Regions from separate parts of the Enterobacter sp. UPMP701 genome, predicted to be linked through region 2. Evidence: predicted binding sites of a transcription regulator. Region 2 holds the regulator's gene; each other region holds the start of a gene.
What was found. Region 2 encodes CRP, which controls carbon source genes, mostly activating them, when cyclic AMP is high. Its sites were predicted from a motif close to ATGTGANNNNNNTCACAT; they were not measured.

Region 1: a site for CRP is predicted at 6,644-6,661, ahead of msrB (peptide-methionine (R)-S-oxide reductase MsrB). Genes of this name have one in related genera too.
Region 3: a site for CRP is predicted at 2,622-2,639, ahead of aaeR (HTH-type transcriptional activator AaeR). Genes of this name have one in related genera too.

What each region holds. Positions count from the first base shown of each region.
Region 1 is NZ_JBSKJN010000001.1:389,694-400,277, reverse strand. It holds gene ACWKXT_RS01930 (NAD(P)H nitroreductase) at 12-563, opposite strand; gene sppA (signal peptide peptidase SppA) at 731-2,587, shown strand; gene ansA (asparaginase) at 2,650-3,666, shown strand; gene pncA (bifunctional nicotinamidase/pyrazinamidase) at 3,676-4,317, shown strand; gene ACWKXT_RS01910 (glycoside hydrolase family 18 protein) at 4,487-5,746, shown strand; gene ACWKXT_RS01905 (YeaC family protein) at 5,793-6,071, opposite strand; gene msrB (peptide-methionine (R)-S-oxide reductase MsrB) at 6,113-6,526, opposite strand; gene gapA (glyceraldehyde-3-phosphate dehydrogenase) at 6,868-7,863, shown strand; gene ACWKXT_RS01890 (D-hexose-6-phosphate mutarotase) at 7,936-8,820, shown strand; gene ACWKXT_RS01885 (MipA/OmpV family protein) at 8,900-9,646, opposite strand; gene yeaG (protein kinase YeaG) at 10,077-10,584, shown strand, end outside.
Region 2 is NZ_JBSKJN010000010.1:37,049-47,632, reverse strand. It holds gene ppiA (peptidylprolyl isomerase A) at 1-106, shown strand, start outside; gene ACWKXT_RS18785 (putative adenosine monophosphate-protein transferase Fic) at 211-795, shown strand; gene pabA (aminodeoxychorismate synthase component 2) at 826-1,389, shown strand; gene argD (bifunctional acetylornithine/succinyldiaminopimelate transaminase) at 1,477-2,697, shown strand; gene ACWKXT_RS18770 (YccS/YhfK family putative transporter) at 2,694-4,781, opposite strand; gene crp (cAMP-activated global transcriptional regulator CRP) at 4,839-5,471, opposite strand; gene ACWKXT_RS18760 (OsmC family protein) at 5,783-6,187, shown strand; gene ACWKXT_RS18755 (phosphoribulokinase) at 6,254-7,123, opposite strand; gene ACWKXT_RS18750 (YheU family protein) at 7,154-7,372, opposite strand; gene ACWKXT_RS18745 (hydrolase) at 7,369-8,391, opposite strand; gene ACWKXT_RS18740 (ABC transporter ATP-binding protein) at 8,504-10,408, opposite strand; gene kefG (glutathione-regulated potassium-efflux system ancillary protein KefG) at 10,544-10,584, shown strand, end outside.
Region 3 is NZ_JBSKJN010000013.1:54,237-64,820, forward strand. It holds gene aaeB (p-hydroxybenzoic acid efflux pump subunit AaeB) at 1-1,328, opposite strand, end outside; gene aaeA (p-hydroxybenzoic acid efflux pump subunit AaeA) at 1,334-2,266, opposite strand; gene aaeX (p-hydroxybenzoic acid efflux pump operon protein AaeX) at 2,274-2,477, opposite strand; gene aaeR (HTH-type transcriptional activator AaeR) at 2,657-3,583, shown strand; gene tldD (metalloprotease TldD) at 3,693-5,138, opposite strand; gene yhdP (AsmA2 domain-containing protein YhdP) at 5,223-9,020, opposite strand; gene rng (ribonuclease G) at 9,063-10,532, opposite strand; gene ACWKXT_RS20670 (Maf family protein) at 10,522-10,584, opposite strand, start outside.

The DNA of each region.
Region 1 (10,584 bases), on a different contig from region 2:
AGCGTGCGTTATCAGAAACGGCTGACGAAAGGCGTGGTGTCCGGCACGCTGATGGTGCTGGAGGCTTTAAGCTGCGGGGTGCCGAGGTAAAGGAAACCGACAATTTTATCGTGCTCACCACAGGAGAACCCTGCCCGCACGGCGGCACTTCCGGTCAGCGGCCCGGTGCGCCAGATACCGTTGAAACCCTGCGCGACGGCGGCCATCTGCATCGCCATCACCGCACAGCCAGCGGACATTTCCTGCTCCCAGACCGGCACCTTATGGTCGGCCTGGCATTTCGCCACGACAGCGATAATCATCGGGGCGCGGAACGGGGCATTGCGCGCCTTGTCGATACCTTTCTCATCCTGCCCTGCGGCAACTGCGCCCTGCTCCAGCAGTTGGCTAAAGCGTTCGCGGCCTTCGCCTTCAATCACAAAGAAGTGCCATGGCTGCAGCGTGCCGTGATCCGGGGCACGCATGCCGGCACGCAGAATGTTTTCCAGCTGCTCGCCCACAGGGGCAGGTTCGGCCAGACGTGACGCGCTACGACGGTTAACAAGCAGTTCAAGTGCATCCATTGGTTAACTCCTTTCTTGAAATTAATTCACAAAATTAACACGACGGCAGAATTTGTTACAGCCTGGCAGGCGATTCCTGCTGACAAGTGGCGGTTGGGTCATTACGATAACCCAACATTACCGTCCAGTGGCGACGGAAACAGTCATTTTCTGGTTAGGGAGAATACATGCGAACCCTTTGGCGAATCTTTGCCGGTTTCTTTAAATGGACGTGGCGACTGCTCAACTTCGTCCGCAACCTGGTGATGAACATCTTCTTCATCTTCCTGGTTCTGGTTTGCGCGGGCATCTGGATGCATATCAGCAACGCGAATCAGGCTCAGCATTCGACTCGCGGAGCTCTGTTACTCGATATCACTGGCGTGATCGTTGATAAACCGTCCACCAGCAACCGTCTGGGGGTCATTAGCCGCCAGCTGTTTGGTGCGACATCTGACCGCCTGCAGGAAAACTCCCTGTTCGATATCGTCGATACCATTCGTCAGGCCAAAGACGACCGCAACATTACCGGTATCGTGCTGGATCTGAAAGACTTTGCCGGCGGCGATCAGCCTTCCATGCAGTACATCGGTAAAGCGCTGCGCGAGTTCCGCGACAGCGGCAAGCCGGTGATTGCCGTGGGCGACAGCTATAGCCAGGGTCAATATTATCTGGCGAGCTTCGCCAATAAGATCTGGCTCTCGCCGCAGGGTACGGTCGATCTGCACGGCTTTGCCACCAACGGGCTGTATTACAAGTCGCTGCTCGACAAGCTGAAGGTCACCACCCACGTCTTCCGCGTCGGTACCTATAAATCTGCCGTGGAGCCGTTTATCCGCGACGATATGTCCCCTGCAGCCCGTGAAGCGGACAGCCGCTGGATTGGCGAGCTGTGGCAGAACTACCTCGGTACCGTTGCCGCTAACCGTCAAATTACCCCTGAGGAGGTGTTCCCGGGCGCTCGCGGCGTGCTGGATGGACTGCGTAAGGTTGACGGTGATACCGCGAAGTATGCGCTTGATAACAAACTGGTTGATGCCCTTGGCACCAGCGCTGAGGTTGAAAAATCCCTGAGTAAACAGTTTGGCTGGAGTAAAGAGGACAAAAACTACAGCGCCATCAGCATGTATGACTATGCGGCGAAAAAACCGGACGACAGCGGCGACAGCGTCGCCGTGGTGTTTGCTAACGGCGCCATCATGGACGGTCAGGAAACCCCGGGGAACGTGGGCGGTGATACTACCGCGTCACAAATCCGCGACGCACGCCTTGATCCGAAAGTGAAAGCGATTGTCCTGCGCGTCAACAGCCCTGGCGGCAGCGTCAGCGCCTCCGAGGTGATCCGCGCTGAACTGGCCGCAGCGCGTGCCGCTGGCAAGCCGGTCGTTGTATCCATGGGCGGCATGGCCGCGTCAGGCGGGTACTGGATCTCCACGCCGGCCAACTACATTGTGGCTAACCCAAGCACGCTGACCGGCTCGATTGGCATCTTCGGGGTGATTAATACCGTCGAAAACAGCCTGGATTACCTGGGCGTGCATACTGATGGCGTTGCCACCTCTCCGCTGGCGGATGTGTCGGTGACAAAATCCCTGCCACCGGAAGTCTCTGATATGATGCAGCTCAGCATTGAGAACGGCTATAAACGCTTTATCACGCTGGTTGCCGATTCGCGTAAAAAGACGCCTGAGCAGATCGACCAGATTGCGCAGGGCCACGTCTGGACCGGGCAGGATGCGAAGAGCAACGGTCTGGTCGACAGCCTGGGCGATTTCGACGACGCGGTGAAGAAAGCCGCTGAACTGGCGAAGCTCAAGCAGTGGCACGTTGAGTATTACCAGGACGAACCGTCGTTCTTCGATATGGTGATGGACAGCATGTCTGTCTCCGTACGCGCCATGCTGCCGGAGGCGCTGCAGGCGTACCTGCCTGCCCCCGTTGCCACGGCTGCGAAAGCGATGAAGGCGGAAAGCGATAAGCTGGCAGCCTTTAACGATCCACAGAGTCGTTACGCGTTTTGCCTGACCTGCGCTAACGTCCGTTAAAAACCGTCCCCTCTTCCCGCGAAGAGGGGATTTTTTCTTTTGAAGAACAAGAACTCACTACCATGCAGAAGAAATCGATTTATGTAGCCTACACTGGCGGTACCATCGGTATGCAGCGCTCTGAAAACGGCTATATCCCTGTATCCGGCCACCTTCAGCGTCAGCTTGCGCTGATGCCTGAATTCCACCGCCCGGAAATGCCTGACTTTACCATCCACGAATACGAGCCGCTGATGGACTCCTCCGACATGACGCCGGAAGACTGGCAGCACATCGCGGATGATATTAAAGCCCATTACGACCAGTATGACGGCTTCGTGATCCTGCACGGCACCGACACCATGGCGTTCACCGCTTCGGCCCTCTCCTTCATGCTGGAGAACCTGAGCAAGCCGGTGATCGTCACCGGGTCGCAAATTCCGCTGGCGGAGCTGCGCTCAGACGGGCAGATCAACCTGCTGAACTCCCTGTACGTGGCGGCCAATTACCCGATCAACGAAGTGTCGCTATTCTTCAACAACCGCCTGTATCGCGGCAACCGCACCACCAAAGCTCATGCAGATGGTTTTGACGCCTTCGCCTCGCCAAACCTGCAGCCGCTACTGGAAGCGGGTATTCATATCCGTCGCCTGGGAACGCCTCCGGCACCGAACACCGCCGGCGAGTTGATTGTGCATCCGATTACCCCGCAACCGATTGGCGTGGTCACCATTTATCCGGGGATCTCCGCTGACGTGGTGCGTAACTTCCTCCGCCAGCCGGTGAAAGCGCTGATCCTGCGCTCCTATGGCGTCGGCAACGCCCCGCAGAACGGCGAATTCCTGAAAGAGCTGCAGGAAGCCAGCGAGCGCGGAATTGTGGTGGTGAACCTGACCCAGTGTATGTCCGGCAAGGTCAACATGGGCGGCTATGCCACCGGCAACGCGCTGGCGCATGCGGGGGTGATCAGCGGCTTCGATATGACCGTTGAGGCAACCCTGACTAAACTTCACTATTTACTGAGTCAGGATCTGGACATTCAGTCCATTCGCAGCGCGATGATGCAAAACCTGCGCGGCGAACTGACTCCGGACGAATAAGGAGTACTCATGAAGCAACGCGCCCTGCTACTGGTCGATTTGCAAAATGATTTCTGTGCGGGCGGTGCGCTGGCCGTCGCCGAAGGTGACAGCACCGTTGACGTGGCAAACGCCCTGATTGACTGGTGCAAAGCCCGCGGCGAAGCGGTTGTCGCCAGCCAGGACTGGCACCCGGCGAACCACGGCAGCTTTGCCAGCCAGCACAACGTTGAGCCTTTCACTCAGGGAGCACTCGACGGGCTGGCGCAAACCTTCTGGCCGGATCACTGCGTGCAGCAGACGGAAGGCGCGGAGCTGCATCCGCTCCTGCATCATAAGGCCATCGACGCGGTGTTCCATAAAGGTGAAAACCCGGCTATCGACAGCTATAGTGCGTTTTTCGATAACGGGCATCGCCAGAAAACGGCGCTGGACGCGTGGTTGCGTCACCATGAAGTCACGGAGCTGATTGTGCTGGGCCTGGCAACGGATTACTGCGTGAAGTTTACCGTGCTGGACGCGCTCCAGCTGGGCTATACCGTCAGCGTCATCACCGACGGCTGTCGCGGGGTGAACATTCACCCGCAGGACAGCGCTCAGGCGTTTATGGATATGGCCGCCGAAGGCGCCACGCTGTATACGCTGGCAGACTGGCTGGAAACGCAGGCGTAGCCTTTTAGCCGGGTGGCGGCTGCGCTTACCCGGCATTTCCTCTCCGATCCCCATAAAGTGAACTCCCTCGCATCCTCAGCGAAGCGGCAATGTTATTCTCTTCAGGCTGTTTTTTCGCCACGCCTTTTCTGTGGCGTGGTTATTTTTATTTAGTCAAAGAGGAACTTATATGAAACGTTTGCCCTTGCTGGCAGCATTACCTTTGCTTTGCGCTTCACTTGCGTCCGCCGCGCCCCTGATGTCCGTGGGCTACTTTAACGGGGGTGGAGATGTGACCGCCGGACCGGGTGGTGATATCAATAAACTCGACGTTCGCCAGATCACCCACCTGAACTACTCGTTTGGTCTTGTTTATAACGACGAGAAAGACGAGACCAACGCCGCGCTGAAAGATCCGGCGAAACTGCATCAAATCTGGCTGTCGCCAAAAGTGGCGTCCGATCTGGCCCTCATTCCCACCCTACGTAAACAGAACCCGAATCTGAAAGTCCTGCTTTCCGTTGGCGGCTGGGCCGCGCGTGGTTTCTCTGGCGCAGCGGCAACCAAAGAGAGTCGCGCGGTGTTTATCCGCTCCGCGCAGGAGATTGTTGAGAAATACGGTCTGGACGGGATCGACCTCGACTGGGAGTATCCGGTCAACGGCGCGTGGGGGCTGGTTGCAAGCCAGCCCGCCGACAGGGATAACTTCACCGCCCTGCTGAAAGAGATGCGCGACGCGTTCGGGCAGAAAAAGCTGGTGACCATCGCGGTGGGCGCCAATGCGGAAAGTCCGAAAAGCTGGGTGGATGTCAAAGCTATTGCCCCGCTGCTGGACTATATCAACCTGATGACCTACGACATGGCGTACGGGACACAGTATTTCAACGCGAACCTGTATGACTCCAGCGCCTGGCCGACCGTGGCCGCTGCCGACAAATACAGCGTCGATTTTGTGGTGAACAACTATCTGGCCGCCGGGCTGAAGCCGCAGCAGATGAACCTCGGGATTGGTTTCTATGGCCGCGTACCGAAACGTGCCGTAGAGCCGGGAATCGACTGGACGAAACCGGATGCGCAAAAAAATCCGGTCACCCAGCCCTACTTTGGACCGCAGGAGATCGGCTTGTTTAAGTCGCTCGGCTATGACCTGACCAAAGATACCTACGTGAAGTACAACGATATTGTGAAGAAGCTCTTGAACGATCCGCAAAAGCGTTTTACCGAGCACTGGGATGACCAGGCGAAGGTGCCGTGGCTGTCGGTGAAAGGTGCCGATGGCAATGCGCTGTTTGCGATTTCCTATGAGAACCCGCGTTCCGTTGCGATCAAAGCGGACTACATCAAGGAGAAAGGTCTCGCCGGGGCGATGTTCTGGGAGTATGGCGCGGACGATAATAATCAGTTAGCAAAACAGCTGGCGGAGTCGCTCGGGATACCGCATAAGCAGTAAGACAATCAAGCCCTCTCCCCGTGGGTGAGGGCTGCAAGCTGCACCGTTATTGCATTTTCATCGTCGCAATCGGCTTCGGCGTGATGCCAAAATCTTCCTTCAGTTCGCGCTTGCTCTTCATCACCATCTGACCGTTGGTGTCGATAGTCATGTGCTGCGCGTCGATGTTATTGCGCGCTTGCCACAGCATTACCAGCTGCAGACTGTTTTCTTTTTGCTCAGGCGTGAGCGCCACACCATCCGGCCATTTTCCCAGTTCAACGGCGGTCACCAGACGCTGATAAACTTCCGGAGTCATCCCGTTAATCATGTCATCGATATTCACGATCTCTCCCTTTCAAAGGAATAATTTGCTGAATCGTTTTTTCAACCCTTAATCTGGTCGCCGTTTTCATCATCAGTGAAGCTCATTGAGGCTGAATTGACGCAGAAACGCTCGCCCGTTGGCTGAGGACCATCCGGGAAGACGTGCCCCAGGTGCGCGTCGCAGTTGCCACAGCGAATTTCGGTACGCACCATACCGTGCGACGAGTCGGTCAGATAGCGGATTGCATCGTCGCTCACCGGCTCGTAAAAGCTTGGCCAGCCGCAGCCGGAGTCGTATTTCGTTTGGGAATTGAACAGCGGGGCATCACAGACCAGACAGTGATAGATGCCGTCTCGCTTGTTGTGCAGCAAACGCCCGGTAAATGGCGGCTCCGTGCCGTGATTCTGCGTCACGTAAAACTGCATTTCTGTGAGGTTTTTTTTCAAATCGTCAGGGTTACGTTGGTTCGACATATGCTTACATCTCGCTGTAGAAACAGACATCTTTTAACCCGAATTCTAACAAAACATTAACACCCTTGCGTGCACTTTTGTTCTAAACTTATGTGTCGCGAAAAGGCGGTCAGGCAATTGTGATCATGTTCACATTTTTATCCTGCGAGGACTTTAAAATTCCGGGCGCAGCCCCCATGTGGTTGCAAGCTCAAAGGGAAAGTGAGGCGAGTCAGTCGCACAAACGTTAGTCACAGGATTGATTTGTCGCAATGATTGACACGATTCCGCTTGACGCTGCGTAAGGTTTTTGTAATTTTACAGGCAACCTTTTATTCACTAACAAATAGCTGGTGGAATATATGACTATCAAAGTAGGTATCAACGGTTTTGGCCGTATCGGCCGTATTGTTTTCCGTGCTGCTCAGAAACGTTCTGACATCGAAATCGTTGGTATCAACGATCTCCTGGACGCTGAATACATGGCGTACATGCTGAAGTACGACTCAACTCACGGTCGTTTCGACGGCACCGTTGAAGTGAAAGACGGCCACCTGGTTGTTAACGGCAAAACCATCCGCGTTACTGCTGAGAAAGACCCAGCTAACCTGAAATGGAACGAAATCGGTGTTGACGTTGTTGCTGAAGCAACCGGTATCTTCCTGACCGACGAAACTGCACGTAAACACATCACTGCGGGCGCGAAGAAAGTTGTTCTGACTGGTCCATCCAAAGACAACACCCCAATGTTCGTTCGTGGTGCAAACTTCGAAACTTACGCTGGCCAGGACATCGTTTCTAACGCATCCTGCACCACCAACTGCCTGGCACCGCTGGCTAAAGTTATCAACGACAACTTCGGCATCATCGAAGGTCTGATGACTACCGTTCACGCGACCACCGCTACTCAGAAAACTGTTGACGGCCCGTCTCACAAAGACTGGCGCGGCGGCCGTGGCGCGGCTCAGAACATCATCCCATCCTCTACCGGTGCGGCTAAAGCTGTAGGTAAAGTACTGCCAGAACTGAATGGCAAACTGACTGGTATGGCGTTCCGCGTTCCAACTCCTAACGTATCCGTTGTTGACCTGACCGTTCGTCTGGAAAAAGCTGCTTCTTATGAAGAAATCAAGAAAGCAATCAAAGCTGCTTCCGAAGGCGCAATGAAAGGCGTTCTGGGCTACACCGAAGACGACGTTGTATCTACCGATTTCAACGGCGAAGTGTGCACTTCCGTGTTCGATGCTAAAGCGGGTATCGCACTGAACGACAACTTCGTGAAACTGGTTTCCTGGTACGACAACGAAACCGGCTACTCTAACAAAGTACTGGACCTGATCGCTCACATCTCCAAATAAGTTGAGATGAGTGTTTGATCCAAAAAGGCGACTTCGGTCGCCTTTTTTATTTTTAAGACAGAGGATTGCTTAATGATTAATAAAATTTTTGCACTTCCGGTAGTCGAACAACTTACCCCTGTGCTCTCCCGCCGTCAGATTGACGGTGCCGACGTTATCGTCGTTGACCATCCGCGCGTCAAAGCGTCCGTGGCGCTGAACGGCGCTCATCTGCTCTCCTGGAAACCGGAAGGTGAAACGGAAGCGCTGTGGCTGAGCGACGCCACCTCGTTCAAAAAAGGGGATGCGATTCGCGGCGGCGTACCGATCTGCTGGCCGTGGTTTGGCCCGTCAGCGCAGCAGGGTTTACCTTCGCACGGGTTTGCCCGTAACCAGCAGTGGACGCTGAAAGCGCACAACGAAGACGACAACGGTGCGGTACTCACCTTTGAACTGAAAGCCAATGATGAAACTCGTGCCCTGTGGCCGCACGATTTCACCCTGTACGCCCGTTTCAAACTGGGTCAAACCTGTGAGATTGAGCTGGAAGCCCACGGCGAGTTCGAAACTACCTCTGCCCTGCACACCTACTTCAATGTGGGTGACATCAGCGCTGTGAAAGTGAGCGGCCTTGGCGATACCTTTATCGATAAAGTCGATAACGCGAAGGAAGGCAAACTGAGTGACGGCGTTCAGGCTTTCCCCGATCGTACCGACCGCGTCTATCTGCACCCGGAAGCATGCAGCGTCATTCACGACAGCGCCCTGAACCGCAGAATTGAAGTGGTTCACCAGCATCACAGCAACGTGGTGGGCTGGAACCCGGGTCCTGCTCTGTCCGTAAGCATGGCCGACGTGCCTGACGACGGTTATAAAACGTTCGTCTGCGTGGAAACGGCCTGCGTGACCACGCCGCAGAAAGCGAGTGAAGAAAAGCCGTCTCGTTTAGGACAGACGATCCGCATCGTTAAGCGATAATACCGCTGCACCACACTAAAGCAAACGGGGCGCATGGCGCCCCGTTTTGATGCAAAGAATGCACTGCATTAATGCACAATCAGAACTTGTAGCTCACACCCACAGAGAAGATGCCAGCCCAGGACTTATCGACCATCGGGCTATCTTTCACTTCATCGCTCAGACGCTCATAACGGCCAGTGCCGTAAACGCTCCAGTCGCCGAGGAAGTTATAGCTCGCGGTCAGCTCCAGGTAAGGATCCCAGCCGTCATCCGCGCTGTAGCTTTTCAGACCACTGCGGCGTGACTCGTTTTTAGAAACGCCGTAGTAGTAGTCGTTATAGTTTTCGCTATTGTACTGCACGCCAATACCCGGCGTCAGGGTGAGACCACCGTTGGTATAGCGATACAACCATGCCAGATCCCAGATAAAGCCGTTGCTGTTATCCAGCGTGTCACCCGCCAGGGCCGTACGCAGGAAGCCATACTGGGTGTTATGGACATAGGAAAGCCCGGCCATCATGGAGCTTTTACGCTTGTCGAGCTGACGAAGCGCGTGGCTATCGCTGTCGCCTGGCTTGAAGTGCGTTGGATCGTAGTAAGCCATGATGGAGAGCTTGTCGGCCGTATCGTTCCACAGATAGTAGCCGCCGCCGAGACCGCGGAACCAGAAGTTATCGCCTTCATAGGTGACAACGGGAACGGGATACACATCGCGGTCATACTGCTTGTATGGGCTGTTAATCACGCCAACGCCCGCGCCAACCGTCCACTGACTTTCCGCCTGAGCGGTGCTAACTGCGGTCGCGGCAAGGATGCCCAATGCCAGAAGTTTGAGTTTGGTCACAATCCATTCTTTCCTGTAGTCAAATAATCAGCGGGTGAAGTGTAACCGCCATTCCCGTACATCCCAAAATTTTTTGCCTGCTAATCAGTCTGATTAACCCGTTATTTTTCACTTTTCAGATGACAGCCCGCTTTCATTTATATGACCAATGAATGAAAAACGCGCTTAAGCCTTATAACTCAGGTGGAAATTTTTGGATGAGTTATTGATATGTCATTGAAATTAGATTTTCTCAGCATGCAAGTTTGGCAAATGCCATCTACGCTTAAATTTAAGAAGAGTTTTCCTGGGCACCTGCGGTTCTTAGCGTCTGACCTGGCACACAGGTTGCTGCTCTGGCAGTGGGGTGCGAGAGATTCTCTTCCGGGAGCCTCCACTACTCATACGAACGGCTCTTATCCTGTGCTAAAAAACGAAAGGACGGCATGCCATGAATATATTCGATCACTATCGCCAGCGCTATGAAGCTGCCAAGGACGAAGAGTTCACACTGCAGGAGTTTCTTACCATTTGTCGGCAAGATCGCAGTGCCTATGCCAATGCGGCAGAACGGCTATTGATGGCTATTGGTGAGCCAAACATGGTTGATACTGCCCTGGAGCCACGGCTTTCCCGTCTGTTTTCGAATCGGGTGGTTGCCCGATATCCTGCGTTCGAAGAGTTCTATGGTATGGAAGATGCCATTGAACAGATTGTCTCCTATCTGAAGCATGCCGCTCAGGGTCTGGAAGAGAAGAAACAGATCCTCTATTTACTCGGCCCGGTCGGTGGCGGTAAATCCTCGCTGGCTGAACGCCTGAAATCACTGATGCAGCGCGTGCCTATTTATGTGCTGAGCGCCAACGGCGAGCGCAGCCCGGTGAATGACCATCCGCTGTGCCTGTTTAACCCGCAGGAAGATGCGCAAATTCTGGATAAAGAATATGGCATCCCGCGTC
Region 2 (10,584 bases):
GGACGTGGCGGACAAGATTTCTCAGGTACAGACTCATGACGTCGGCCCGTACCAGAATGTACCGTCTAAACCTGTCGTGATCCTCTCCGCGAAAGTTCTGCCATAAGTCTCTTCGACACGGGCGATCCTCGCCCGTGTTGCGTCCCTCCCTGCGAAAGCGCGTTTTGCTGCTTATACTTGTGGCAAACGGACTATTCAGGGAGGCGTTAAGTGAAAAAACTCACCGATAAGCAAAAATCCCGTCTCTGGGAGCAGCAGCGTAACGTCAATCTTCAGGCCAGTTGTCTCCTTGAAAAAGGTAATGGTCCCTCAGAACCTCACATCGAGACGCTTGAGCTTGGGCCTTCCGCGCCCGGGTTGCCCCATCTGTGCCTTATTCACCGCCATCTGTATCACAGCGAGATGAAGCGGGCAGGCGAATTCCGTACCGACGATATTTTTAAGGGAGACATTCCCTTCTGTCATTTCGAGTACATCGAAAAGATGGGCAACGAACTGATGGCGGCGCTGGAGAGCGATAAGTATCTTGTGGGTCTTGAGAAAGCGGCGTTTGTTGAAAAAGTCAGCCATTACTACTGTGAAATCAATATGCTGCATCCCTTTATGCGCGGTAACGGCATTGCGCAACGCGTCTTCTTTGAGCAGTTGGCCATCCATGCGGGTTACGCGCTGGACTGGCGGGATATCGATCCCGAGCAGTGGGTGGCGGCTAACCGAAGTGGCGCAACGGGAGATTTAACCGCGTTAAACGCTATCTTTGCCAAAGTAGTGAGCGAAGCGCGGGAATCTGAGTAGAATAGGGCGGCATTTTTTTCAGGAGCCGCCATGATTCTGCTGATTGATAACTACGATTCCTTCACCTGGAACCTTTACCAGTATTTTTGTGAGCTGGGTGCAGAGGTGGTTGTCCGCCGCAACGACGAGATCGGCATGACCGATATTGAGACGCTGGCTCCGCAGAAAATCGTGATTTCGCCGGGGCCGTGTACGCCATCGGAGTCGGGCATTTCTCTCGATGTTATTCACCACTATTCCGGCAGGCTGCCGATCCTGGGCGTCTGCCTGGGGCATCAGGCCATTGCCCAGGCGTTTGGGGCTACCATCGTGCGTGCCGCGAAAGTGATGCATGGCAAAACCTCGCCGGTCACTCACGCCGGTACCGGCGTATTCCTGGGGCTAAACAATCCGTTAACCGTGACGCGCTATCATTCTCTGGTCATTGACCCGCCGACGCTGCCCGACTGCTTTGACGTTACCGCCTGGAGCGAGTCGCAGGAGATCATGGGGATTCGCCACCGCGAGTACGATCTGGAAGGCGTGCAGTTCCATCCGGAAAGTATCCTCAGCGAGCAGGGGCACGCGCTGCTGGCAAATTTCCTCCATCGCTGAATATCTGTTGCCTTGTTGTGATTTTTTATGCATATTTTGTGATTATATTTTCACAATCACTGTGACATAAAAATGGATGGTCATGACATGGCAACTGAACAACCAGCAATTACCCGCGCGACATTTGATGAAGTGATCCTGCCGATTTATGCACCGGCTGAGTTCATCCCGGTGAAAGGGAAAGGCAGCCGCGTCTGGGATCAGCAGGGTAAAGAGTATGTAGATTTCGCGGGCGGTATTGCGGTTACGGCGCTGGGTCACTGCCATCCTGCGCTGGTTGAGGCATTGAAAACCCAGGGTGAAACCCTGTGGCACACCAGCAACGTGTTCACCAACGAACCGGCGCTGCGCCTGGGCCGTAAGATCATTGATGCCACCTTTGCCGAGCGCGTGCTGTTTATGAACTCCGGCACCGAAGCGAACGAAACCGCCTTTAAGCTGGCGCGCTACTACGCAACCACGCGCCACAGCCCGTATAAAACCAAAATCATCGCCTTCCATAACGCCTTCCACGGACGCTCCTTCTTTACCGTTTCCGTTGGCGGTCAGCCGAAATATTCCGACGGCTTCGGCCCGAAACCGGCCGACATTATCCACGTGCCGTTTAACGATCTGCATGCGGTAAAAGCGGTAATGGACGACCACACCTGCGCGGTGGTGGTGGAGCCTATTCAGGGCGAAGGCGGCGTGACCGCTGCGACCCCGGAATTCCTGAAAGGGCTGCGTGAACTGTGCGATGAGCATCAGGCGCTGCTGGTGTTTGATGAAGTGCAGTGCGGAATGGGGCGTACCGGAGACCTGTTTGCCTACATGCACTACGGCGTGACGCCGGATATTCTGACCAGCGCCAAAGCGCTCGGCGGCGGTTTCCCGGTGAGCGCGGTGTTGACGACGCAGGAAATTGCCTCCGCGTTCCACGTCGGGTCTCACGGCTCCACCTACGGCGGCAACCCGCTGGCGAGCGCCGTGGCCGGCGCCGCGTTCGACATCATTAACACGCCGGAGGTGCTAAACGGCGTTAGCGCGAAGCGCGAGCTGTTTGTGAAGCATCTCCAGCAGATAAACGATAAGTACGCCGTTTTCAGCGAGATCCGCGGCATGGGGCTGCTGATCGGTGCCGAGCTGAAGCCGCAGTACAAAGGCCGCGCGCGCGATTTCCTGCACGCCGCCGCCCACGAAGGGGTGATGGTGCTCAATGCCGGGCCGGACGTGATGCGTTTTGCGCCGTCGCTGGTGGTAGAAGACAATGACATTGAAGACGGGTTAACCCGCTTTGCCGCGGCGGTCGAGAAGATCGTTAAAGGCTAATACTCGGTTCGCTTTAACCGGCGCGTTAACCAAATGCCGTGATGCGGGCGCTGACGCCATGCCACCGACGAAATGGTGTGCATGGTGTTCAGATGTCCCAGCACGCGCTGCAAATGCTGCTCCAGGGTGCTCATCGGCCCGTGGGTCAGCGTCTCCGGCGCTTCCAGAATGTTTGAATCCCCCGACTCACCCGGCGCGTCATACTCCAGACGCTGCTGACACCTCTGCAACGCAATTTCACACGACTGCAAATAGCGTTGCGCCAGGTCTGGCGTCAGCATCGTGTGTTCGCGCGCCAGCGTGGTCATGGCATTAATGTGCTCGACGATAAACTGGCTGTGCGTGACCCACAGCTTCATGTCTGCCAGATAGTGCGCGTTAAAGCCCGGCTCCTGCATCGCCTGGTTAAGGGAGTTAAACAGGGCGTTGTGCGCCTGGTTGACCTTCATGCGCTCGTAGGCCAGCGGAGAGGGCTGCGGGTCATCGCTCAGAATAAGACGAATGGCCTGCTGGTCAGCTTCCAGCGCGTCGTGGGCGTTCTGCCTCAGTAGCCCGCTCTGCCACTGCGGCCACAGCCAGACCATGCCGCCAAAGGCGATCAGGCAGCCAATCAGCGTGTCGATCAGACGGGCAACAATAAACTGTTCGCCGTTAAGCGTAAGTAGTTGCAGGGTATACACCGCCGTCACCGTAAAGCCCACCATCGCCCAGCCGTAGTTTTTACGGATAATCAGATAGCTAACCAGAGTGATCGCCAGCATGCCCGCCAGGGTATAGCCCTCGGGGACGTGGAAGTGCAGCGTCACGCCCGCAATAATCAGACCCGCCATCGTGCCGCCAGCCCGGTGCAGAATGCGCACCCGCGTGGCGCCATAGCCATTCTGGGTGACAAACAGCACGGTCATTAAAATCCAGTAGGGTTTCGGCAGGTGCAGGGCCATTCCCATCAGGCTGGCGATGCTGAGCATGACGCTAATCCTTGCGGCGTTGCGCAGGGCGGAAGATTTCAGCGACAGGTAGCTTTTAAGGGCGGGCAGCAGCGGCAGACGTTTCTGTTTATCCGCCATCAGGTCGCGGGGGTAAAGCGGGCGCTGGGTGCGCAGCACGCGGGCGATGCGGCTAAAGTGCCATGCGGCAAACTGGCCGACCGGGTTTTCCGGGTGCTGGCGTGCAATTTTCTCCAGCGCGCCGAGCTGTTTGTCCATGGAAAAGCGTGTCGGGTAGCGGTGATAGAGAATATCATCGGCCAGCACCCGCAGGCGAGCGGAGACGGTTTGCGCGTTCCAGCGGATCACCGCTTCGGCATGGCTGCGCTCAACCAGCTTTTGCACCTCCTGCGGATGGTGCAGGCTTACGGAAATATGCTCCTGCAGATCGAGCCCGACCTGGAAGGTGCGCAGCAGCCGTTTGTATTCGTGATTTCTGTTGGCGGCAAGCATGTGCAGCTGCTGATAGCACTGGCTTATCAGGTCCACCACCTTTTGCTGGCGCGCAAGCAGCGGCGGCAGCGATTTTTCCGGGTCGGTATGCTGGGTGAGCAGGGTGTATTTGGCTTCGCAGTAATCGGCCAGTTGGCGGTAGAGCAGGCTCAGGGATTCGCGCAGCGGCTGTTCCCGCCACAGCCAGAACCAGAACCAGTTAAACAGCCCGTACCACAGCGTGCCAAGGGCGTAGATCAGCAGCGGCTCCCACACGGGCATATTCCCGGCCAGGCTCAGGGTGAAGATGGCCGCAATGAGTGACGCGGGAAGCAGACGGGCATGGAGCGAGCTGATTTCGGCGGTGACGCCGAGAGTCATCGCCAGCACGGTCAGGATCAGCGGCAGCGGAATGTCGCGGGCCAGTAAGATCTGGACGGCAAGGCTACAGCCAGCAAACAGGCTGCCACCGATAATCAGGCGTTTGAAAAAGCGTTTATGCGGCGTATCCAGACCGGCAATGTTGCAGCAGGCGGGGACGAGGGAAAACAGCAGACCTTGCTGAAGGTGTCCGAGGATCAGGCCCACGGCCACAGGAAGACACAGCACCAGCGTTTGTCGCAGTGCGTAGTTAACTTCCGGGTGATAGATCAGCCTGCGCCACATGGGGAATAGAGACAAAAACGGCGTGACACCTTGCGATGACACGCCGTTTGACCGGGATTAACGGGTTCCGTAAACCACGATGGTTTTACCGTGGGCGGAGATCAGGTTTTGATCTTCCAGCATTTTCAGAATACGGCCCACTGTTTCGCGGGAGCAACCGACGATCTGACCGATTTCCTGACGGGTAATTTTAATTTGCATGCCGTCAGGGTGGGTCATCGCGTCTGGCTGTTTCGCCAGGTTCAGCAGGGTCTGCGCGATGCGGCCGGTAACGTCCAGGAAGGCGAGGTTACCCACTTTCTCTGACGTGACCTGCAGACGGCGCGCCATCTGAGAAGAAAGACGCATCAGGATGTCAGGGTTAACCTGAATCAGCTGACGGAATTTCTTGTAGGAAATTTCAGCCACTTCACATGCTGTCTTTGCTCGAACCCAGGCGCTACGTTCCTGGCCTTCTTCAAACAGGCCCAGTTCACCGATAAAATCGCCCTGGTTCAGATAAGAAAGGATCATCTCTTTGCCTTCCTCATCTTTGATCAGCACTGCCACCGAGCCTTTGACGATGTAATACAACGTTTCCGCTTTTTCACCCTGGTGAATCAGCGTGCTCTTCGATGGGTACTTATGAATGTGGCAATGAGACAAGAACCATTCGAGAGTCGGGTCTGTTTGCGGTTTGCCAAGCACCATGCGCTGTTATCCTCTGTTATAAGCTGTCACCAGAGTCATCAGATGCATCCGGACTCTGGGGTTGCAATCGAATTCTTACCCATACCCTGGGAAGTCGGCTGTCGTAACGTTTCGCAGCCAGTAAAGTTTGATGTCCTCTGCATACATGTGTAACGTCAATGTATTACTGTAGCATCCTGAGTGTTTTAGCATAGCTTTCGCCGCGTGTCTCCTGGTGTCTCGCTTCAGCATGATGCAGGTCGCCTTCCATTGCGAGAAATGTAACGTGCGCGTAATCTGTCACCAAAAATGCAACGTTGGAGTTAATGAATATGCAAGCGCGCGTGAAGTGGGTTGAAGGTTTAACGTTTCTGGGCGAGTCCGCATCAGGACACCAGATTTTGATGGACGGTAACTCCGGCGATAAAGCGCCAAGCCCAATGGAAATGGTGCTCATGGCGGCAGGCGGATGCAGCGCGATTGACGTGGTGTCGATTCTGCAAAAAGGCCGTCATGACGTGACGGATTGCGAGGTAAAACTCACTTCAGAACGTCGCGAAGAGGCGCCACGCTTGTTTACCCATATTAACCTGCACTTTATCGTCACCGGCAAAGAACTGAAAGACGCGGCGGTTTCACGTGCGGTGGATCTTTCTGCGGAGAAATACTGCTCTGTGGCGTTAATGCTGGAGAAAGCGGTAAAAATCACCCATTCGTATGAAGTGATCGAGGCTTAATTATTGGGGCATCGTGCGTGTTGATGCCCTCACCCTAACCCTCTCCCACAGGGAGAGGGAACATGTTCACGCGATCTGCTTCCCTTCCATCAGTCGCTGAACCAGCGGCGTCATGATGAGCTCCATCGCCAGCCCCATTTTCCCGCCCGGTACCACTAACGTGTTCATGTGCGAAATAAACGAGCCCTGCAGCATCGCCAGCAGCCAGGGGTAATCTATACCTTCGAGATTGCGGAAATGGATCACCACAAAGCTCTCATCCAGAGACGGGATACTTTTGGCGGCAAACGGGTTGGAGGTGTCCACCGTCGGCACGCGCTGGAAGTTAATGTGGGTGCGGGAGAACTGCGGCGTGAGGTAATTGATGTAATCTTCCATGGAGCGCACCACCGAGTCCATTACCGCCTCGCGCGAATGGCCGCGCTCGCTCATGTCACGCGTCAGCTTCTGGATCCATTCCAGGTTAACGATAGGGACCACGCCGACCAGCAGATCCACATGGCGTGCCACATCGTGCTGAGGCGTAACTACGCCACCGTGCAATCCTTCATAAAACAGCACGTCGGTCGGTTCCGGCAGCGGTTGCCAGGGGGTAAAGGTGCCCGGCACCTGGTTCCAGGGTACGGCTTCGTCGTAGGTGTGCAAATACTTGCGGGACTGCCCGGTGCCGCTCTGCCCGTATTCACGGAAGGTCTGTTCCAGCAGGCCGAAATCATTGGCTTCCGGGCCGAAGTAGCTGATGTGTTTACCCAGATCGCGCGCCTTGCGGATCGCCATGTCCATCTCAGGCCGCGTATAGCGGTGAAAGCTGTCGCCTTCGACCTCCGCCGAACGGAGATTCAGCTGGGCGAAAATCTTGCGAAAAGCGAGGCTGGTGGTGGTGGTTCCCGCACCACTCGAGCCCGTAACGGCAATAATGGGATGTCTGGCAGACATAGCAACTCCCTGACTGAAAAGGTTGGAAGATCAGCCGTGAAACGCGTTGCGGGGCATGATATTGACCGTCTCATGCAGTTCTGACCACACCAGCACCACGTCGCCGCTTTTCAGCTGGCGTTTTACATCGTTGACCTTTTGCTCAAGCGAACGCTCATGTTCACCATAATCGGTGCCTTCGCGTAATACAAAGCTTTCAATCAGATTATCGAGCGTTTCGGGAGCCAGATCCTGCCAGGGAATGATCATTTTGCACCGTCCAGATAAGGAGTAAGCCAGTCAGGAATTCGCGCCTCCAGCCACATTTTCGGCTTGCGCAGCGTGCCGCCGATGAACCCCACGTGGCCGCCATGCTCGGTCAGCTGGTAGTGAACGTTGTCAGGCAGGAATTCCTGCGCGGGAATAGAGTGATGATCCATAAACGGGTCATCTTTGGCGTGAATAATCAGCGTCGGCTGCGTGATCTTGCTGAGCAGCGGCATGGCGCTGCACTGACGATAATAGTCAATCGCATCGGCGAAGCCGTGGATTTTCGCGGTGATCAGGTCGTCGAACTCGCGAATACGGCGCACCTTTTTCAGCTGGCGCAGGCTTACCGGCAGGGTATCCGGGTAGGCCTTCAGCTTTCGCGCCGCGTTGGCTTTTAGCAGGTTGAGCAGATAGCGCTGATAGACGCGGGAAAAGCCTTTTTCCATGTGGTAGCTGCACTGCTCCAGCATAAACGGCGCGGAAACAATGACGGCGGCATTCAGCGGTACGCTGTCGCCCTCTTTTGCCAGCAGGCAGGCCAGCATATTGCCGCCCAGCGAGTAGCCCACGGCGGCCGTTGGCACGGTGCCGTAATTTTCCCGCAGCCAGTGTAAAAACCAGGTGCCGTCTTCGGTTTCACCCGAGTGATAGATGCGTTTCTGACGATTGGGCTCGCCGCTACAGCCGCGAAAATGCATCACCACGCCGAGCCAGCCGCGCGCTTTTGCCGCCTCAATTAACCCATGTGCATACGGGCTGTGCAGGCTGCCCTCTAAACCGTGAAACACCACCAGACGCGGCTTATGACGAGCCTGCTCCGGCGCTTCGCTCCAGGCGAGATCCAGAAAGTCGCCGTCGGGCAGATCGAGCCGTTGCCAGTGCGGGGTGAACTGAACCTTGCGGCGAATCAGCCGCGGCAGCATGGTTTGCAAATGGCAATTGGCCACGCCGCGCATGGGCACGAATTCGGTGCTGTCTTCGGCTGCAATGTCGAAGTCTGATGGAATGATTTGGGTCATAAGCGCGATGCTGATTCTTGTCGGAAATTTACGATACTTTCCGAATTGTACCCCGTTTAGCCTGGATTTCCGAACCAGGGACAGATTCCGTTCGCACAACGGGGTAAATACGTCACTCCGCCTGCAGCATCGCTTCCAGCTGTTCCTGCGCGTCCAGCCACGCCATTTCGCACTCTTCAAGGCTGGATTTGGTCTTCGCCTGCGTTTGCAGGCAGTCCGTCAGTTCGGCTTTACGGCTCTGGTCGTACAGACCGCTATCACCCAGCTTCTCTTCAACGGAGGCCAGCGTGGCGTTGAGCTTTTCCATCTCTTTTTCAAGACGGGCAATCTCTTTACGCAGCGGCTGCGTCTGGGTGCGCAGCTCGGCTTCGCGACGTTTCTGGTCTTTACGCGACCGCGCGCTGTTGGCGTTGTCTTTCGCTGACTCTTCCGGCTGGTTTTCCTGCTTTTGTACATCCGTCAGCCACTGCTGGTAGTCTTCCAGATCGCCGTCGAATGGTTCGACTTTGCCGCCGTGCACCAGGTAGAGATCGTCCGTGGTGGAGCGGATCAAGTGGCGGTCGTGCGAAACGACAACCAGCGCGCCTTCGAACTCAATCAGCGCTTCGGTCAGCGCCTGACGCATGTCGAGATCAAGGTGGTTAGTGGGTTCGTCGAGCAGCAGCAGGTTCGGGCGCTGCCAGACGATCAGCGCCAGCACCAGACGGGCCTTTTCGCCGCCGGAGAAGCGCTCGGTGTTTTCAGTCACCTTATCGCCCTGGAAGCCGAAGCCGCCGAGATAGTCGCGCAGTTTCTGCTCCATCTCCTGCGGCGCCAGACGTGCCAGGTGCTGAATCGGCGATTCATCCGCGCGTAAAAATTCCAGCTGATGCTGAGCGAAATAGCCCAGCTTGATGCCCTTCGCCAGGCCGATTTCACCGCTGACCGGGTTAAGCTCGCCCGCCAGCAGTTTGATCAGCGTGGATTTACCGGCGCCGTTGCGCCCCAGCAGGCCAATGCGTGAACCCGGCACCAGGTTGAGCTTGATGGAGTCGAGAATAATGCGGTCGGCGTAGCCTGCGCTGACCTTTTCCATCTTCAGCAGCGGATTGGGCAGGCTTTCCGGTGCGCGGAAGCTGAAGTGGAATGGGTTATCCACGTGTGCCGGGGCGATCATCTCCATGCGTTCCAGCATCTTGATGCGGCTCTGGGCCTGCTTGGCTTTTGACGCTTTAGCTTTGAAGCGATCCACAAAGCTTTGCAGGTGCGCCACGCGCTGCTGCTGGCTTTCATACATAGACTGCTGCTGGGCAAGACGCGTCGCGCGCTGGCGCTCGAAGGAGCTGTAGTTGCCGGTGTACTCGAACATCGTTTGCTGTTCGATATGAATGATTTTATCCACCACCGGGTCGAGGAAGTCGCGGTCGTGGGAGATCAGAATCAGAGTGCCCTGATAGCTCTTGAGCCACTTCTCCAGCCAAATAACCGCATCGAGATCGAGGTGGTTGGTCGGTTCATCGAGCAGGAGCAGGTCGGAGCGGCAGATCAGCGCCTGCGCCAGGTTGAGGCGCATACGCCAGCCGCCGGAGAAGTCGCTGACCGGACGTTCAAGCTGTTCGTTGCTGAAGCCCAGGCCGTGCAGCAGGCTGGAGGCGCGGGAGCGAATGGTCCAGGCGTCGATGGCGTCCAGCTTGCCGTGAACGGTGGCGATGGCGTGACCATCGTTGCGCTCGTTCGCGGCATTGAGTTCCGCTTCGAGCTTGCGGTATTCGCGATCGCCGTCGATAACATAGTCGAGCGCCGGTTCGCTCAGGGCTGGTGTCTCCTGGTTTACCCAGGCGAGCTGCCAGTTTCCCGGCCAGGTAAAGTTACCGCCATCTGCGCTAATCTCGTTTTTCAGCAGGGCCAGCAGGGTTGATTTACCGCAGCCGTTTTTGCCGACCAGACCCACTTTCTGGCCCGGGTTGATGGTAGCAGTGGCGTTATCCAGCAGGACGCGCACGCCGCGACGAATTTGTAACGAGGAGAAAACAATCATAGAAGCGCCGTATGTTCCGACTATGTTAATTTGTCATTATGATAATGTAAGGTGTGGGCCATTTTCCGCACCGGGCCGCCATGGTAGCCCAAAACAACGACGATACACAAAAACAGAAACAAGACCGGGAGGGGAATGATGTCTCAGACAGCAAAAGTGCTGCTGCTGTATGCCCA
Region 3 (10,584 bases), on a different contig from region 2:
ATCACCGCAAGGCTAATACAGAGCAGCAGCATGCTCTGTTGCGTCGACGGGATGATGACCAGGAAATAGAGCGCGCCTATCGGCAGTGCGGCAATGGTGCCGTAGAGGAAATCAATGGCGACCATGCGCGGGTTAGGCAGACGCATCGCCAGCGCGGTCACGACGGCAATCATCACCATCGCGCCGCTGCCGGACGTCCAGCCCGTCCACAGCCAGAACAGTGTACCGAGCATGCAGGCAAGCGTGGTACGCCAGAAGTTGACCATCGCGTGATGACGCTCGGCAGATTCCGCCTTGATCACCACTTCTCCCTGCAGTACCTCTTCTTCCGCCGCGCTGATTTTGGTGTTACCGATCACGCCGCGCTTAAGCAGCAGATAACGCGTCGCGGCGCCGACCCAGGTGTAGATGGTTACCGGCGTGTCGCGCTCCCCGGTCCAGGCAATCACCCTACGCATGCGCTTAAGCTGCTTATGCACGTCCTGCACGGTCTCTACCGGCTCGGCAAACAGTTCGCGGAACGTGTCGGTGACCGCCTCCGGGCGGGTGTTCTGGATAAGATAGGTTTCGCATGCCTGGGTAATCAGCGTTAAGGAGACGGTATTCAGAGCCTTAAGACGACGATTCGCCCTGGCCCAGCGCGATGACTCCATATTGAGGTTGCTGCGCATTCCTTCCAGCGCCTGCGTACGACGAACCAGCCCGCTCCAGGCTTTGTCCACCTCTTCGCTGTCGCCATGTTTAATGCAGAGCTGCATCAGCTGGTATTGGGCAACTATCAGCGCGTCCAGCTCGCGATCCACCTCTTGCTTGATCGAACGCGGGGAGAAAAGCAGGTCAGCCACGATCGCGCAGACAATACCAATCACAATCTCGCTGCATCGCTCCACCGCAAACTGCGGCGCGAGCAGCGGTTCGCTTTGGATGGTGATGACAATAATCAGCGCGGTATAGCCCGCCAGCCCCCAGGCGTAGGAGTTCTCAACTTTCACCAGAGATGAAATCCAGGTGCAGAAGCCCGCCCAGATACAGCAGACCATTAGCATCAGGAGCGGCGTGCGGATCATCAGAATAATAATGGTCAGCGCCGCAAAACAGCCGATAAAGGTCCCGATGATACGCAGCATCCCGCGATAGCGGATCGCGCCGGAATAGGGTTCTCCACCCGCGGCGAAGGCAGGACCCGCCGCGACAATCGCCGCGGTGAGCACCGCCCAGCGAGGCGTTTCCAGCTGGAAGTGAAAGCCGACGAACAGCGCCAGCACAATGGCGCATGCCAGCTTAACGGCGAAGCGAATGTGCTGGCTGGCGATGGTAAAGATACCCATGGCGATTAACCAAACTCGCGCAGGCGGTGGGCAATTTTACGGAAGATAGAGTCCTGGCTGGCATCCCGGTCTTTTTCACCGGTGATCACCACCGTCGCCGTGGTGCCCGCTGGCCACAGGTTGCCCTGCTGCTCATCCAGATGAATACGTACCGGCACGCGCTGGGCCAGACGCACCCACTCAAGGTTGGAATCCACCGTCGCCATCCCTTTTGCATCGTTAGAGCTGCTGGAGTTGGTCACTCCTGCAGCGACGCTATCGACGGTGCCTTTAAAGACGCGGTTGCTGCCAAGCGGCGTGATTTCTGCGCGATACCCAGGACGAACGCCCTCCAGCTTGGTCTCTTCCATATAGGCGAGCACATAGAAGGAATTCTGTTTAACCAGCGCCACGGCGGTTGAGCCACGAGTGATAAACTCCCCGGCATAGACGTTCAGATTGGTCACCCAGCCATCGGACGGCGCGCGGATCACGGTACGCTCCAGATCGAGCTTTGCCAGATCGCGCGTCGCCTGGGCTTTCGCCAGCTGGTGAAGTACGGTTTGCAGCACGTTGTTGGACTGGTCAATCTCTTCGCGAGACATAGCCTGAACGCCCAGCTGGTTACGACGCCCCGCCTCGCGGCGTTTCTCCGCGGCCAGCGCCTGGTAATAGGCCACGTCGGCTTCCGCTTCTTCCAGCGCTTTCTGGTAGCGAGGCTGGTCGATGGTGAACAGGACCTGATCTTTCTTCACCAGCTGGTTATCGTGAACGTTAACCGCCGTGATAAGACCGGCCACGTCAGGGGCTATTGCCACTACATCAGCGCTGAAGCGTGCATCACGCGTCCACGGTGATTCGGTGTAATAAACCCAGGCGCGGAAAATAGCGATGAAGGCGAGGATAACCAGCGCCATCGTGATGGCAGTGCGGGAGATTTTTCTTGTTAGCGTTTTCACATCAACCTCAGACAAACATGCGCGATATCAGGTAAAACAGGCAGCAATACAGCGCGGTATTGAACAATGCAGGATGCCAGACGAAATCGTAGATCCCGGTCGGGACCAGCACCTTGCGCACCAGCCAGAAGATCGCCAGTGATAAAAGAAGCTCGAAAAATATCGGTGGGAACGACAAACCGAACACCACGATAACGGGAAACAGACTCATGTTGACCTTGATAAGAGAGAGTGCAGGCTTCAGAATTTTTAAGCGCACGCCATCGCGGGAGAGCAAGAAACGCCGGGCGAGAATGGCGCAGCCGTTATGTAATTAATAATATATTAACGTAACTGTTATGCTGTTATCTATCATATGTGATCTAAATCACTTTTAAGCCAGAGTGAACAATGGAACGTTTAAAACGCATGTCCGTCTTTGCCAAAGTGGTTGAACTCGGCTCATTTACCGCCGCTGCGCGCCAGCTTCAGATGAGCGTCTCTTCCATCAGCCAGACGGTATCTAAGCTGGAAGATGAACTGCAGGTTAAGCTGCTCAACCGTAGCACCCGCAGCATTGGCCTCACAGAAGCGGGTAAAATTTACTATCAGGGTTGTCGCCGCATGCTGCATGAAGTGCAGGATGTCCATGAACAGCTTTATGCGTTCAACAACACGCCTATCGGCACGCTGCGCATAGGGTGTTCTTCAACTATGGCACAAAATGTTCTCGCCGCCATGACGGCGGAAATGCTGAAGGAGTATCCGGGCTTAACGGTGAATCTGGTGACGGGGATACCTGCGCCGGATCTCATCGCCGACGGGCTGGACGTGGTGATCCGCGTCGGCGCGTTGCAGGACTCCAGCCTGTTCTCGCGTCGGCTGGGCAGCATGCCGATGGTGGTCTGCGCCTCGAAGAGCTATCTGGCGCAATACGGTGTGCCGGAGAAACCTGCCGATCTCGCCAACCACTCCTGGCTGGAGTACAGCGTCCGCCCCGATAATGAATTTGAACTGATTGCCCCGGAAGGCATTTCTACCCGACTGCTGCCTGAAGGCCGGTTCGTCACCAACGATCCGATGACCATCTCCCGCTGGCTGGTGGCCGGCGCAGGGATCGCCTACGTGCCGCTGATGTGGGTGATCAATGAGATCAACAGCGGCGTGCTGGAGATCCTCTTCCCGCGCTACCAGTCCGATCCGCGTCCGGTCTACGCCCTGTATACCGAAAAGGACAAGCTGCCGCTGAAGGTGCAGGTCTGTATTAACTATCTGACGGACTATTTTGTGGAAGTGGCGGAGCTGTTTCAGGGGATGCGGGGGAGAAGGAAAGAGTAGGCCTTTCCCCTCACCCCGGCCCTCTCCCCAAAGGGGCGAGGGAGAAAAGACCGCACGGGGCAGTCCCCTCTCCCCGTTGGGGAGAGGGTTAGGGTGAGGGGGGAAAAAATTACGCCGTGCCGCCCACCGTCAGGTTATCCACCTTCAGCGTTGGCTGACCCACGCCAACCGGCAGGCTCTGGCCCTCTTTACCGCAGACGCCCACGCCGTTATCCAGCTTCAGATCGTTACCGACCATGGAAATCTGCTGCATGGCCTCAATGCCGGAGCCAATCAGAGTTGCGCCCTTCACCGCTTTGGTCACTTTGCCCTTCTCAATCAGGTACGCTTCTGAGGTAGAGAAGACAAATTTACCGGAGGTAATATCCACCTGGCCGCCACCAAAGTTTGGCGCGAAGATACCGTAATCCACGGATTCGATAATCTCCTGCGGCGTGGATTTGCCCGGCAGCATATAGGTATTGGTCATGCGCGGCATTGGCAGGTGCGCGTAGGATTCGCGACGACCATTGCCCGTTGGCGCAACGCCCATCAGCCGCGCGTTGAGTTTGTCCTGCATGTAGCCTTTCAGCACGCCGTTTTCAATCAGCACGTTGTACTGGCCTGGCGTACCTTCATCGTCGATAGAAATCGAACCGCGGCGGTCAAGCATGGTGCCATCATCTACTACGGTGCACAGCTCAGAGGAGACGAGCTGGCCCATCTGACCGCTGAATACGGACGTACCGCGGCGGTTGAAATCACCCTCCAGACCATGGCCCACCGCCTCGTGCAGCAGCACGCCCGGCCAGCCTGCGCCCAGCACCACCGGGAATGTCCCGGCCGGGGCCGCGACGGCATTCAAATTCACCAGCGCCATGCGCACGGCTTCTTTTGCCCACGCGTCGGCGCGGGCTTCGCCGTCAACGTCGCCCAGGAACCAGTCATAGCCGAAACGACCGCCGCCGCCGCTTGAGCCGCGCTCGCGTTTGCCGTTGTCGTCAACCTGGACGCTGATGGAAAGTCGTACCAGCGGGCGGACGTCGGCAGCAAGAGTGCCGTCCGTTGCCGCCACCAGAATCAGTTCGTACACACCGCTCAGGCTGGCGGAAACCTCCTGCACGCGTTTGTCGGCGGCGCGCGCCACTTTGTCCACGCGGCGCAGAATGTCCAGCTTCTCTTCGCGGCTCATGCTCTGCAGCGGGTCGATGCTGGTATAGAGCGCCGAATGCTGCACTTCGCCCAGGGTTTTTACGCGGCCGTCGCCCGTATCACGCACAATGGTACGCGCGGCCTGCGCGCTCTGCTCAAGCGCGGCAAGGCTAATCTGGTCTGCATAGGCAAAACCGGTTTTTTCGCCGCTGATGGCACGCACGCCAACGCCCTGATCAATGTTATATGAGCCATCTTTAATGATGCTGTCTTCTAAAACCCAGGATTCGTGATAGCTCGACTGGAAATAGAGATCGCCGTAGTCGAGACGGCGTTCGGTCAGTTGACCAAGAATGGAGAACAGGTCCTGATGGCTCAGGCCGTTCGCTGCGAGCAAATGTTCACTTACCAGGTTCAGACTCATCGTATTGCTACTCGTTCGTTGCCGCCCGTGGCGGTATAAAGATCGTATTTATTGAGAGTGAGGCAATTACCTGCCCACGTCAAATCATTGCTGTGCATCTTTGCGCGGCTGGCGCAGCACCTCGTTAATCTGCGGTTTATCCACCGGACCGGTAATGCGGTAGCGCAGAATGGAGACCTTACTCCACAGCGGCCCAAGTACTTTACTGGCGGCAAATACCGCCGCACCGACAATCGGGTTCACCACAAAGGCCGCCGCCACGCCCACGCTCGCGGAAATTTCCGGCGCCACCACGGCTTCCATATCCAGCTCGCGACGCACGAGGTCGACCGAGCCCTTCATGGCGATGTCCGCTTCCAGGCCGTCCACCAGCGTGTCATCCGTATGCATAACCCCATCCTTGATCCACGCCGTACTGCGGATGGAATCGTAGTAGAAACCTTCGCTGAAGGTGTCGCTGAAATCGAAGCGCAGCTTGCGCAGCAGCGCATCAAAACTCAACAGGCGCAGGATCTGCCCGGCGCGCCCCGTGCTTACGTCGGCGATTTCACCTTTGCCAAAGTGGGTTTTCAGAATGCCGTTCAGTGACGCTTCGTCCGGCGTCCACGGCGCGGCACGCCAGTGAAGATCGTAATTAACGTTAAACGAGGAGCCACGCAGCGGCGTGCTGATACCAAAGAAGTTGGCTGCCGCATCCAGTTTGTTGCCTTTAATGTCACCCTTAAGGGACGTTCGCTGCTCGCCCGGGTTATTCACCCATTCCCCGCCCGCCGTCATGCGGCCAAAGCCAGTGTCGATCAATCCGCCGGAGAGCGTAAGCGTATTGCCTTTGATGGCAAAATCACCGTCGATACGGCCGTACTTTTGCCCCCACAGCCAGCACTCCGCGCAGCGCAGCTGGAGATCGGGCCAGCCGCTAAAGTCGACGCGGGAAGTATTACTCAGCGGCGAGGCATTCGTCGGTTTATCTTTATTCGCGGCGGCCGGGTTGTAGTAGAGATAGCGGATCGCAGCCTGCCACGGCGCGTTATTGCGCATGGTCAGCGTGCCGTTGATCTCCCTGCCCTGGGCCTCCACTTTTGAGCCGTTAGCGGTTGGCTGAGAGACAATGCTCAGGTTGTTCCACTGCTGCCCGCCCAGCATCAGCGACGGCGTGCGTACGGTAATGGTCTGCGGGAACTGAGCGGCTTCGTCTACGTTTTGCCCAACGCCTTTCTGGAACAGCGCCAGCCACTCTGCACCGTCCATCGGCGGGAGATTCAGCTCAACGCCCGCATGCTCAGGCAACGGCGGCGTGGTTTTGCTGTCCGTCGTCCAGATGGCTTTGTCGAGGGTGAGCTTGCGGTTAAGCAGCCAGCGGCTGTTGAAGTGGTTTGTCCCGCCCGCGCTTCCGGTCAGCGCGAAGCTATTGAGGTTGCCATCGACGTTCAGCTTCACCGGCAGTGCCTGCCCGGCCTGTTTATCCAGCGGCGCAGGCAGCTGGCTTTGAAGGTTCTTCAGGTCGCCCGTAATGTCGACCTTATACTGCGCACCCGCGTGGTACGGCAGGTCTATTGCCACTTTCCCCTGCCAGGCGACCGCGCCGTCCACTGAGGTCGCGATCGGCTTCGGCAGGACGTCCATGCGCGCTGGCTGCCAGTTGCCATCCAGATTAACGGCCACCTGATAAGCCTTTTGCCCCTCAGTTGTCGAGAAATCGATGTTTACGGGCTGATTAAACCAGCTGGCGGTCAGCGGCTCGCTCTTCAGGTTACCGTTCTCAAAGCTGAACTGTCCGCTGAGGTTTTTCAGGGTGCTATCAAGCGGTTTAATGTACAGGCTGTTGTTCTTCAGACGGACATCACCTCTGGCGGTGGTCATTTCACCGTCCAGCGGGATATCAAGATGTAAGCGAGCATTCACATCGCCATCTAGCTGGAGCTGCTGAAGCGTTGCTGCCAGCGACTCTTTCAGCGGCGTATCCTCAAAGTACGGCCCCACCGCGTTGCCCGGGCCGTTGATATCAGCATCAATCAGCAGCTTCTCTTTGGAGTAATCCGGGATGTTGGCCGTCAGGTTGCTGGCCGTCACGCCGCCCAGCGCAACGTTGTCTGCCTTCATCCACAACCCGTCATTGAGGAAGTTAAGCTCGATATCCAGGTTTTTCAGCGCGGGCCAGCCCGGCTGGAAGGCGAACGTGGCGTCGTGCAGCGGCACCAGCACCTGGAACTGACCTTCATTATGTTTGTACGGGAAAAGATGCGGATTACCGCCATAGACCAGCGTGGCATTATCCGCCTGACCGCCCTGAATCGCGCCGCTCAGATAGTCGACCAGCGCTTTCCCCATCAGGTTTTCCGGGAAATAGCGCCAGGCCTGCGAGCCGTCATCGGTACTGATCCCGGCCAGAATGCCCAGCCATGGCTCATCCCCCTGCGGTTGCAGATAGCGGAAGTCCCCCCGCGCGTGGACCGCTTTGGCTTTGACGTCGATATGGCGACCATCAAGCTGGAAGCCCTTATCGTTACGGAGCCAGTTAAGCACCGCGCTGCCCTGTTCAATTTCCAGCGGTGCGCGGAAGACCGTCTCGTAAGGCATTTTAGCGTCGTGCATATCGACCGTCAGCCTGCCGTTCTCCACGCTGCCTTCCAGCTTGCCGCTAAAATGCTCCGCGCCCGGCAGCATCTTCCACTGCTTCCAGGCAAGATCTTTCCATGTTGCCAGGAAACGCGTTTTTTCCGTCGCCTGCAGCGGGATATCCAGCGCCAGAGAATCAATCTTTCCGCTCGGCTGCGTAGCCAGCCAGATCTCGCCCAGGTCAGGAGAGAGCTTTGCCGCCATGGAGCGCAGGCCTTCAATGGCAGCCAGATCCAGGTTACTGGCGCGAATGCGCAGTTCGTCGCTGCGTTTACTGGCTGCGCCGCCCACGTCCTGTTCCGGCATCCAGGCCAGCGTCAGCGCACCGCGCGGCCACGGCTTGCCGTCCATTGTGATGCGCGTATCCGGAATGGCGAACTGCCAGCCCTCTTTCTCCTGCGTCACGTGCGCGGTGAGGTTATCGACGGAAAGCTGATGCTGCTGTTTTTCACCCTTCCAGCTTGCGCCCCCCTGCTTCAGCCAGATATCACCGCTGGCAAATTTCCCTTTCGTCAGGGTCATCCAGCCTTCAAGGCTGAAACGGGCGGTTTCCAGCTGCATGTTTTGCTGCAGCCAGTCGCCGAGCCAGGGTTTCACATCCACATCGTCGGCCTGCAGCCAGACTTTACCGTTGTTTAACAGGCCGTCATCGTCCCGCAGATCCATGCGCACCTGCATGACGCCGTGCTGGCCGTTCAGGCTGGAAAGATTGACCTGCCCCTCGGCGCGGTGTCGATCTTTGCCGTTAAGCCAGGTCAGCTGTGGGATCGCCAGTTCAGCGCGCTGACCGGAAAGGGTAATAAAGCTCACTTCGCTGTCGCGCAGATCGAAATGATCGAACTGACGGAGGAAGAGATCGCTAAAGCGGTTGGCTTCCAGGCCCTGATTGTTCTCACCGCCCGTCAGCGGCGTATTGGTCAGAAACTGAAGTTGATAAAAGGTGAGATCGCGAAACTGCCAGCGCAGATGCAGCAGGCTTTGCCAGACGTCCAGCGCTAGGGTTACGCGTTTGATTTTGAGATGACCGCCATCTTTCAGGCTGGCGTTGATGTCACGGACATCCAGCGTCGGGCCAAAATTCTGCCAGCTGGCGCTAACCTGGCTTACGTCCACCGGTACGCCGGTGGTGGATTCGATTTTCGCCAACAGCTGCGGACGCCAGCTGTCCAGATGCGGCAAAACGAGGCGTAGCCCGCTCACGAGCAACGCGACAATCACGACCAGCGTTGCCCCTGCAAGCAATAAAATCCCCGGCAATCGCCTCACGCATCTCTCCTTGTCAGCTTTCGTCACGCAGCGTACTGCGTCTTACATCATCACGACGTCGAACTGCTCCTGGTTATAGAGCGGTTCGATTTGTACTTTTACCTGTTTGCCGACAAAGATTTCCACTTCCGCCAGCGCGTGTGATTCTTCGCCTTTCAGCGCTTCAGCCACCGCAGGGGAAGCATAGACCAGAAAACGATCGGAGTCGTAGGCATGATGGACACGCACGATTTCACGCATAATTTCGTAGCAGACGGTCTCAACCGTCTTTACCGTTCCGCGTCCATGGCAGGTTGGGCATTCATTACACAGCACATGCTCAACGCTTTCACGGGTACGCTTGCGCGTCATTTCCACCAGGCCCAGCTGTGAGAAACCGTTGATGCTGGTTTTCACGCGATCTTTGCTTAGCGCCTGCTCCAGCGAGTGCAGCACGCGGCGGCGATGGTCTTCATTGCTCATATCAATGAAGTCGATGATGATAATGCCGCCGAGATTGCGCAGACGAAGCTGGCGCGCAATCGCCTGCGTGGCTTCGATGTTGGTGTTGAAGATAGTGTCATCAAGATTGCGATGGCCGACAAACGCGCCGGTGTTGATATCAACGGTGGTCATCGCTTCGGTCTGATCGATGATCAGATACCCGCCGGACTTCAGCTCAACCTTACGCTCCAGCGCGCGCTGGATTTCGTTTTCGACATCATAGAGATCGAAGATCGGCTGACGCCCCGTGTAATGCTCCAGCAGGCCAGGCATTTCCGGGATGTACTCGGCGGTGAACTCCAGCAGCGCTTCATAGGTCAGGCGCGAATCCACGCGAATGCGGTCGAGCTGCGCATCGGCAAAGTCACGCAGAACGCGCTGCGCAAGCGCCAGTTCACCGTAGAGCTGGTAGCGGGTCTGGTTGCGTTTTTTACGCTCCATCACCTTGGTCCAGACGCGCTTCAGGTAAGCCGCATCCGACGCCAGGTCTTCTTCGCTGATCCCTTCCGCGGCGGTACGGATAATAAACCCGCCCTGTTCATCACAGTAAGCGCTGACCACTTTCTTCAGACGCTCGCGCTCGCTTTCGCTCTCAATACGCTGCGAAACGCCCACGTGCGACGCGCCGGGCATAAAGACCAGATAGCGGGAAGGTAAGGTAATGTCGGTGGTCAGACGGGCACCTTTGGTGCCAAGAGGATCTTTCACCACCTGCACCATTAAGTCCTGGCCCTGACGCACCAGCTCGGAAATGTCGCGCACGGCAAACTGTTTTTGCTCTTCACCCGCGACGCACTCGGTGTGCGGCATGATATCGGAGGCATGTAAAAATGCCGCCTTATCCAGTCCAATATCTACAAAAGCCGCCTGCATACCCGGCAGTACACGACTGACACGACCTTTGTAGATATTGCCTACTATTCCGCGCCGCGCTTCACGCTCAATATGAATTTCCTGAAGAATGCCACCATCAATATAGGCCACACGGGTTTCCGATGGCGTTACGTTTACCAACAATTCAGCCGTCATAATTATCCCTTCCCTCACGCAGTGAGTTAAAATTGCTCAGCAACTCATACGT